One region of the Vibrio sp. 2130-1 genome, then DNA from elsewhere that is predicted to be linked to it. Evidence: predicted binding sites of a transcription regulator. Region 1 holds the regulator's gene; each other region holds the start of a gene.
The links. The regulator MetJ, encoded in region 1, represses methionine synthesis genes. The targets are predictions, from matches to a motif close to TTAGACNTNTANANGTCTAA.
Positions count from the first base shown of each region.

Region 1 (3,288 bases):
GTGACCTGGATGTTCCGGCAGGCTTGGATGATAGATAGTTTTAACTAACGCTTGTTTCTGTAGGTAAGCTAGTACCTGCTGTGAGCTCTCTTCATGTACTCTCATACGAGCAGCAAGCGTACGAATACCTCGCAGTGTCATGTAACTATCGAAAGGTGTGCCCGTTGCACCAATACAATTACCCCACCATGCAAGCTCTTCTGCATGCGCTTCTGTGTTGGTGATGATTACTCCACCAATTACGTCCGAATGACCGTTGATGTACTTTGTTGTGGAGTGGATAACAAAATCCGCACCTAGCTCTAAAGGTTTTTGGTACACGGGTGTCAAAAAGGTATTGTCCACCGCAACTAACGCGCCGATTTGTTTCGCTTTTTCACAAGTAGCTGCAATATCCACTACGCGAACCAGAGGGTTTGACGGAGTTTCTAGCAAAATGAGTTTTGGTTTTTGTGCCAATGCAGCATCTAAAGCCTGTTCGTCTGATTGATCGACAAACTGAACCTTAAAATCGCCTTTGTTAGCTCGGGTATTAAAAAGACGATAGGTACCACCATAACAATCGTGAGGAGCAATAATGAGATCATCTGGGCCGAGAAAAGCGGAAACCCATAAATTTAATGCCGACGTACCGCAGTTAGTAACAACCGCTCCTTTTCCAGACTCAAGTTCAGATAGCGCACTTTCCAACAGTCCGCGGTTTGGATTACCAGATCGTGTGTAATCATACTTGGGCACTTCACCAAAAGCAGGAAAACCATAGTTAGTGGAAAGATAAATAGGTGGAACGACAGCATGATATTGGCTGTCTGATTCAATACCAGTGCGTACTGCAATGGTCGCAGGTTTGCGAGTGCTCATGGGTGTATCCTTTCACGGGTAATGACTTCTAAATAGGAATGCGCTATATCTAATGAGTAACATAAAGTGATCAACACGCTTCCTTTGCTGTTATGTTCACTTTACTCGTCAAAAAATGAGACGTCAACACTTCTAGACGTCTATATGTCTTTGCTTATGGCGGTAAATGCAGCTAAAATCAGCACCTAAATTATTTTTAACCGATTACATAAATGAAGGTGTGCAATGGCTGACTGGAATGGCGAATACATTAGCCCATATGCAGAGCACGGCAAAAAAAGCGAACAAGTAAAAAAAATTACCGTCTCTATCCCGCTAAAAGTTTTAAAGGTGCTAACTGATGAGCGTACTCGCCGTCAGATCAATAACTTACGCCATGCAACCAATAGCGAATTGCTATGCGAGGCATTTTTGCACGCGTACACAGGTCAGCCACTTCCGACAGATGAAGACCTTCGTAAAGACCGTCCTGATGATATTCCAACAGAAGTAAAAGCGCTGATGACGGAAATGGGCATCGAATTTGAGTCATTCGACGAAGAATAAAAAAGCCTGATAAAAGGTTTCAGGTAATAACTCTTGCCTCGAGCCAAATGGATGACATAAAAAATGGGACGCAATAGCGTCCCATTTTTTGTGTATCACATCTGAAAGATATATTACTCTGCCATGTAGTTTTCAGGCATCTCGATACGAGCTACACCTGAATTAACCGCCGCCTGAGCAACCGCTTTTGCAACACGTGGTAGCAAACGTGAATCCATTGGTTTTGGAATAATATAGTCCGCACCAAACTCTAGCTTATCAACACCGGCAGCCTTCAATACGGCTTCAGGTACAGGCTCTTTTGCTAGCTCGCGAATCGCCTCAACGGCTGCAAGTTTCATTTCATCATTGATTTCACTTGCACGCACATCAAGAGCACCACGGAAAATGAATGGGAAACACAATACGTTGTTAACTTGGTTAGGATAATCACTACGGCCAGTACCCATGATCAAGTCATCACGAACTGCGTGAGCAAGTTCCGGCTTGATTTCAGGATCCGGGTTAGAACATGCGAATACGATTGGCTTATCAGCCATCAACTTCAACGCTTCCGCTGGCAACAGGTTTGGACCAGATACACCTAGGAACAGATCTGCACCTTCAATTACGTCTTCTAGTGTGCGCTTATCTGTATTGTTCGCAAATAACTGCTTATATTCATTAAGGTCATCACGACGAGTGTGAATCACACCTTTGCGATCTAGCATGTAGATTTTTTCGCGCATTGCACCGCATTTGATCAGAAGCTCCATACACGCTACAGCGGCAGCGCCAGCGCCAAGACAAACAATTGTTGAATCTTCAAGTTTCTTACCTTGAAGTTCGATTGCATTCAGCATACCCGCTGCCGTTACAATAGCAGTACCATGTTGATCATCGTGGAATACTGGTACATCACAACGCTCAATCAGACGCTTTTCAATCTCAAAACAGTCTGGTGCTTTAATATCTTCAAGGTTGATACCGCCAAAAGTGTCTGCAATGCTCGCAACAGTATCCACAAATTCATCGATCGTGCGGTGCTTAACTTCAATATCAATAGAGTCAAGACCTGCGAAACGCTTAAACAGTAACGCTTTACCTTCCATCACTGGCTTAGATGCAAGTGGACCTAGGTTACCTAGACCTAGAATAGCGGTACCGTTAGAAATAACAGCAACCATGTTCCCTTTTGCAGTGTACTTGTACACGTTATCCGGGTTTTGTGCGATTTCACGCACTGGCTCTGCAACACCAGGGCTGTAAGCAAGGGCAAGATCACCCGCCGTTTCCGCAGGCTTTGTAAGTTCGACAGCAATCTTTCCTGGAGTTGGATAAGCATGGTAATCCAATGCTTTTTGGCGATGTTCTTCTTCTGGAGTGGCTGCTTGGTGGTTGTCTTCAGACATGGACGTTTCTCTTTTTTATTTTTAGGTAAGGGGGCATAAATTCTATCGGATAGAAATCAAACTTCATAGGCAAGATTGCGAGCAATATCCTTAAAAAGCCGATAATAAAAGAGATTAGACCAGATAACGGGGTTAAGCACCTGATTTTCGAGTCAGGTGCTCTTTCTTCTTACTATTATTGGAGTATGCAAACTCAGAAAGTATCGTTACTCTTCGTCCACGTATTGCGCTTGGAGATAATTCTCAATACCAGACATTTCAATCAAGCCAAGTTGCGTCTCTAGCCAATCAACATGTTCTTCTTCATCTTCAAGAATATCTTGGAAGAGATCTCGAGACACATAATCTCGAATGTCTTCAGCGTAGGCAATCGCATCTTTTAAATCTGGAATAGCCGCCATTTCAAGCTTTAAGTCACACTCGAGCATTTCCTTGGTATCTTCACCAATCATCAACTTACCTAAATCTTGTAGGTTCGGTAGGCCTTCAA
Region 1 covers NZ_JAWOUT010000021.1:47,514-50,801, forward strand. The annotation lists gene R7Q09_RS21895 (O-succinylhomoserine (thiol)-lyase) at 1-861, opposite strand, end outside; gene metJ (met regulon transcriptional regulator MetJ) at 1,087-1,407, shown strand; gene R7Q09_RS21905 (malic enzyme-like NAD(P)-binding protein) at 1,521-2,798, opposite strand; gene bfr (bacterioferritin) at 3,005-3,288, opposite strand, start outside.

Region 2 (3,288 bases), on a different contig from region 1:
TTTATTCTCTCTCGCGGCTTAACCTCTATTCTAAAGACAAAGCTAGACGGCTTATATCCAAGTGCTTTCTTGGTGCTTGGGTATAAGGTGATCACGTTTTAGATCGCACTCACTTTAAATTCGCGTGATTACTACTACGCTTGTTTATATACCTTGTCGAAGAGGAGAGTCGCGATGGATTTAAGCAATGTAGGTAATCTGGACAGCACTATTTTGCTAGGTATCGTCAACGAAAAGCTACGTTTAGAGTGCGACAGTTTTGACGAGTTAGTATCAGTGTATGAGATGGATGTAGAGTCTGTAGTCGGCAAGCTTGATATGCTCGGTTATCAGTACGATCCATTGACTAACCAATTTAAAGCATATCAACGCTAAGCCTTTCATAACCCAAATATTTTAAGCCACCTTGATTCCGTCAAGGTGGCTTTTACATTGTAGCCTCGCGGTTGCGAAAAAAGCTTGTAAGTAACGCTTCTCTCTCTCTGAGTGACGCGTTGCTGCAAACAAGCGACGCCATAAGCCTTGGCCGAAAGGTTTACTGGTAATAAGACCTTGGCGAGAAAATTCAGAAATCGCCCAATTGGGTAGTGCCGCCACCCCTAATCCAGCAGAGACCATCTGAACTAACATGAGAGTATTGTCGGCTTGCTTCCATTTCGCAGGTTCTATTCCTGCTGGCTGAAGAAAGTGTTTTACGACGTCTAGCCTCTGTTTTTGAACAGGATAAGAGAGCATGGTTTGATCTGCGAGATCTTGCGGATCAATAATTTCTTTTTCCGCCAATGGGTGGTTGGTTGCGGTAATTAAACGCATTTCAAAGTCGAATAGAGGCTCGTAGTGGACTTCAGATCGAGGTTGGATATCGGAAGTAATAACAAGATCGAGTTCGCCTGCCAATAAAGCTGGGAGTGGTTCAAAGCCAAAACCAGAGGAAAAGTCCAATGTTACGCTAGGCCAAGCAAGTTGGTACTCCCTAAGTGCAGGCATTAGCCATTGGAAGCAAGAGTGACATTCAATGGCCATATGTAATCGGCCATTGACGTCTTCTTTCAAGCTCGCTAAATCATTTTCTGCTCTTGCGAGTTTCGGAAGGATATCTTCTGCAAGACGCAATAGGATTTCTCCCTCTGAAGTGAACTTCACCGGACGAGTCTTTCTCAGGAACAGTTGCCCTCCAATTCGCGCCTCCAAATCTTTGATCTGATGAGACAGTGCCGACTGAGTGAGATGTAAAGCGGTCGCTGTCGCCGTTAGAGAGCCAGTGTCTCGAAGCGAAGTGAGTGTCCGCAAATGTTTTAGCTCTATCATGAATTCCTTTCATCCTTTGTTGCTCGCTATGAACAGAATAGCAATCGTGTAAATAACTTAACGACAAAAAATGGATATGTAAACGTCTAGACGTCTATTTGTTGTTTTTATCTGCGAATCATGTCGCTTCATGATGAATTTTTTTAATAAACAAGTTGAATAAATGGACGTTGTTCTAATATCAGATGAGAGCGATAGTTTAGCCATCCAGACATCTCATTCTTTACCGAAAGATGCTCTGATCCAAACAAATTGAACAAAATTGAGAAAGGAATAGGGACATGGCGACAACGACTCACATACTAGGTTATCCACGCATTGGTGAAAAAAGAGAATTAAAATTCGCTCAGGAGAAATACTGGCGAGGAGAAATTGATCAAGCTGAGCTTAAAAAGGTTGGGGCAGATCTACGCGCCAAAAACTGGCAAACACAAACGGATGCTGGTCTGAGTTTTGCCACAGCTGGCGACTTCGCTTGGTACGATCATGTACTGACGACCACGTTGCTATTGGGTCATGTGCCAAAGCGTCACGCTGGTGGTTTCCCTAACCTGGATACGTTGTTTAAAGTGGGTCGCGGTCAATCTCAGGCGGGTTGCAGCTGTGCGGGCGCTGCGGCATCGGATATGACCAAATGGTTCAACACAAACTACCATTACATCGTCCCTGAATTCAGTAAGGACGATACGTTTGAAGTGAGCTGGCCCCAACTGTTTGAAGAAGTCAATGAAGCGCTTCAAGCTGGCCACCAAGTGAAGCCTGTTTTGCTTGGCCCAGTCAGTTACCTTTACTTGGGCAAAGAGGTCGAAGAAGGGTTTGACCGCTTAACCCTGCTACCACGCTTACTTACTGCTTACCAAGCTATTTTGGCAAAGCTAGCAAGTCAAGGTGTTGAGTGGGTTCAGATTGATGAGCCAATTTTGTCACTGGAGCTAGAAAGCAAATGGGCTGATTCGTTTAAGCTGGCCTACCAAGTGATTCGAAGCGATGTAAAAGTGCTGCTAACGACGTACTTTGACTCCGTAAGCGATACGCTAGACAAAATTGTAGAGCTACCGGTGGATGGTTTGCATATCGATTTATCTACCGTCCCTAAGCAGCTTGACGATGTAGTTACCAAGTTACCGGAGGATTGGGTGCTTTCTGCTGGTGTTGTGAATGGTCGTAATGTGTGGCGTTCAGATTTAAGTACCCAACTCGAGCGTCTACAGCCAGTCAAAGAGAAACTGGGCGACAAACTTTGGGTTGCCAGTTCATGTTCTCTGCTACATAGCCCTGTTGATTTAGCACTGGAAACAGAACTGAGCGAAGAAGTAAAAAGTTGGTTTGCCTTTGCAAAACAAAAAGTGGCAGAAGTCGCCTTGCTTGGCCGAGCGCTCGATGGTGATCAAAATGCGATTCGCGCTTGTGATACCTATAGCCAGCCAATCAAAGCGCGCAAGACAGCAACACATGTGAATAAACCTCAAGTACAAGCGCGTTTAAACAACATTACCGCGTCACTTGCCGAGCGCAGCGCACCTTATGCAGAGCGTGCTGCGCATCAAGCTGAAGTATTGGGCTTGCCTTTGTTGCCAACAACGACAATCGGCTCTTTTCCTCAAACGGGTGAAATCCGGGTGCAGCGCAGCGCTTATCGTACAGGTCAATTATCTGAGTCTGAATATATCCAAGCACTTAAAGGACATATTGCTGACGCAGTGAAACGTCAAGAGGCGCTCGACCTAGATGTGCTTGTTCACGGTGAAGCAGAGCGTAACGACATGGTGGAATACTTCGCTGAGAACTTGGCGGGTTTTCAAACGACCAAATTTGGTTGGGTACAGAGTTATGGCTCTCGCTGTGTGAAACCTGCCATTGTAGTTGCTGACATTGAACGTGAAAAACCGATCACGGTTGAATGGTCGACGTACGCCCAGTCGCTAACCCGCAAACAGATGAAAGGCATGTTGACTGGACCAGTAACGATTTTATGTTGGA
Region 2 covers NZ_JAWOUT010000001.1:327,189-330,476, forward strand. The annotation lists gene R7Q09_RS01540 (hypothetical protein) at 1-22, shown strand, start outside; gene R7Q09_RS01545 (DUF4250 domain-containing protein) at 175-375, shown strand; gene metR (HTH-type transcriptional regulator MetR) at 397-1,308, opposite strand; gene metE (5-methyltetrahydropteroyltriglutamate--homocysteine S-methyltransferase) at 1,590-3,288, shown strand, end outside.
Region 2: metE (5-methyltetrahydropteroyltriglutamate--homocysteine S-methyltransferase) is a predicted target of MetJ. The motif match lies at 1,387-1,406, and genes of this name have one in related genera.

Region 3 (3,288 bases), on a different contig from region 1:
ACCCTAAATGTCTCTTTCTCATAAAAATACAAACTCGCTCATTGCTAAGTATTGTGGAAGTTTAGCTTTGATATTTGCGAGGAGCCTATATTGCCAAGAGAAGAGAAGTGATAAATGGGTAAATTAAAAGGCACGTCTATGAATACTATCTATCGGCAATAGTTAGTATCTATGAAAATGCAGCGTAGCGATTCTTCGTATATTTGAAGGTATATCAAAGAATAAGGAGCATTCGTCCTTGAAGGGGAGTCTGAAAATTAGTTATGAAAAAAGCAGCTAGGTAGCTGCTTTTTATTTATTAAGTTACGTGTCTTTAAGAGTCCACTGGCTCCGTATGTTCCGGAGTGGTTATTGCTTGGTTGTTCTCTTCCATCTTCTTCTCTTCTGCTTTTGCTTTTTCAATCATTGGGGTGATTGTTGAGCCTTGAATGAGGATAGAGAAAACAACGACGGAGTAGGTCATTACAAGAATAATCTCTTTTACATCGATTAACTTATCTTGAATCACCCAAATACCAGATGGAATGGAAAGTGCCATTGCCAATGCAAGGCCCCCGCGTAAGCCGCCCCACGTCAAAATACGTACTGACCACGGGTTATATTTTCTGTAACGCTTAAAGCCAATGTACGAGAGAAATACGCTTAAATAGCGAGCTGCTAGTACAAGAGGGACTGAAATAGCCATCATAATCCAGTCTTCTTTGTGGAATTCAAATAGCAGCATCGACATGCCGATCAGTAGGAATAACACGCCATTCAAGAACTCATCAACAAGCTCCCAAAAATGGTCAAGGTGATCTTCACTCTCTTTTGAAAAGCCAATAAAGCGTGTCCAGTTGCCAATCATAATACCGGATACAACCATCGCGAGTGGGCCTGATACATGGATGTATTCAGCAAATGCGTAACCTGCTGTTGGGACACCAATGGTAAGTAACAATTCCATTGAGTGATCATCGGTGGCACTGATCAAGTAGTGGAATAGCAAACCGAGGACGAAACCATATGTGATACCACCGATAGCTTCTTGGATGAAGAGTAAGGTGACACTACCTACAGTTGGTGCCTCAGTGCCAAATGCAATCGTAAATAGAGTGACGAAGATAACCAAACCGAAGCCATCATTGAAGAGCGATTCTCCTTCAATCTGAGTGGAGATACGTTTGGGAGCATCGAGTTTTTTAACAATAGCCAATACAGCGATTGGGTCAGTTGGCGATATTAGAGCACCAAATAGTAAGCAGTAGACCAAATCAAATTGGATGCCAATTAACTGACAAAACCCATACAGCGCAAATCCAATAAAGAACGTGGAAAACAGTGTGGCTCCAAGGGCTAAAACAGTGATCTCCCACTTTTGATCTTTAAGGTTCGGGAGTTTGATGCCTAGTCCACCAGCAAATAGTAAGAAGCCAAGAATGCCTTTGAGCAAGAAATCTTCGAAGTTAATCCTTGTGACCGTCTCCGTCGCAATTTCGGTGAGATGGAACCAGTTGTTTTGACCCGCAATTAAGATTAGAAGTGAAAGCACCATTGAACCTGCGGTAATCGCAATGGTGGTTTGCATCTTTCCTATCTTGCTGTTTACAAAAGCAATTAGCATCGCAGCTGCGGATAGAAAACATAAAGTATGATAGACCGACATAGAGCTCTCTATTTGTAACATTTTATGAATGGAATTCTCGGCTGATGCTGCTTAAATAGCAAACATTTTTTCGTGATTATTTTGCAAGTTAAAAAGGAGATAAAATAATCATTAATTCTACGTTTAGACGTCTAGACTCCTGAAGTTTGTGTGATAGGATGGAAAGATAACTAAAGGAATGAGGCTGTACTGTGGGAAGTAACGTAAGACAACAGATTGAAGCTCAATTGAAGCAACGTATTCTTTTGATTGATGGTGGTATGGGGACCATGATTCAGGGATACAAACTTGAAGAGCAAGACTATCGAGGAACGCGCTTTGCGGATTGGCATTGTGATCTAAAAGGTAACAACGACCTGTTGGTTCTAAGTCAGCCTCAACTTATCAAGGAAATTCACGCTGCATATTTAGAAGCGGGTGCAGATATTCTCGAAACCAACACGTTTAACGCAACAACCATTGCGATGGCTGACTACGAGATGGAAAGCCTGAGTGAAGAAATTAACTTTGCAGCAGCCAATCTTGCACGTGAAGTTGCAGATGAATGGACCGCAAAAACACCCGATAAGCCGCGTTATGTCGCAGGGGTTTTAGGGCCGACGAACCGAACTTGTTCTATTTCTCCTGATGTAAATGACCCCGGATATCGAAATGTTTCTTTCGACGAGTTAGTTGAGGCTTACTCTGAATCGACTCGTGCTCTAATTAAAGGTGGTTCTGACCTTATTCTTATCGAGACCATCTTCGATACGCTTAACGCTAAGGCTTGTTCATTTGCTGTTGAAAGTGTGTTTGAAGAGATGGGTATTGAGTTACCTGTGATGATCTCGGGGACTATTACTGATGCTTCCGGTCGGACATTATCCGGTCAAACCACAGAAGCGTTTTACAACTCATTACGTCATGTTAAACCGATTTCGTTTGGTTTGAACTGTGCACTTGGTCCAGATGAGCTGCGTCCTTATGTTGAAGAGCTCTCTCGTATATCAGAATCTTTTGTTTCCGCTCACCCAAATGCTGGGCTTCCGAATGCATTCGGCGAATACGATTTGTCGCCAGAAGATATGGCTAAGCATGTTAAAGAGTGGGCTCAAAGTGGCTTTTTAAACTTGATTGGTGGGTGTTGTGGTACAACTCCTGAGCACATTCGCCAAATGGCACTCGCGGTTGAAAATATCGCCCCTCGTCAATTACCTGAACTTCCCGTTGCTTGTCGCTTGTCTGGCCTGGAGCCACTCGCTATTGATAAAGACTCTTTATTTATCAATGTCGGTGAGCGTACGAATGTAACCGGTTCTGCGCGTTTTAAGCGCTTAATTAAAGAAGAGCTGTACGATGAAGCGCTCGATGTGGCTCGTCAACAAGTTGAAAATGGCGCTCAAATTATCGATATCAACATGGATGAAGGCATGTTGGATGCACAAGCTTGTATGGTTCGCTTTTTAAACCTTTGTGCGTCAGAACCTGAAATCTCAAAAGTACCAATCATGGTTGACTCTTCCAAGTGGGAGGTTATTGAAGCCGGTCTTAAGTGCATCCAAGGCAAAGGCATTGTTAACTCGATCTCTCTCAAAGAAGGCAAAGAGAAATTCGTTGAACAAGCTAAGTTGATCCGCCGTTACGGTGCGGCTGTGATTGTGATG
Region 3 covers NZ_JAWOUT010000017.1:509-3,796, forward strand. The annotation lists gene R7Q09_RS20210 (cation:proton antiporter) at 314-1,645, opposite strand; gene metH (methionine synthase) at 1,837-3,288, shown strand, end outside.
Region 3: metH (methionine synthase) is a predicted target of MetJ. The motif match lies at 1,769-1,788, and genes of this name have one in related genera.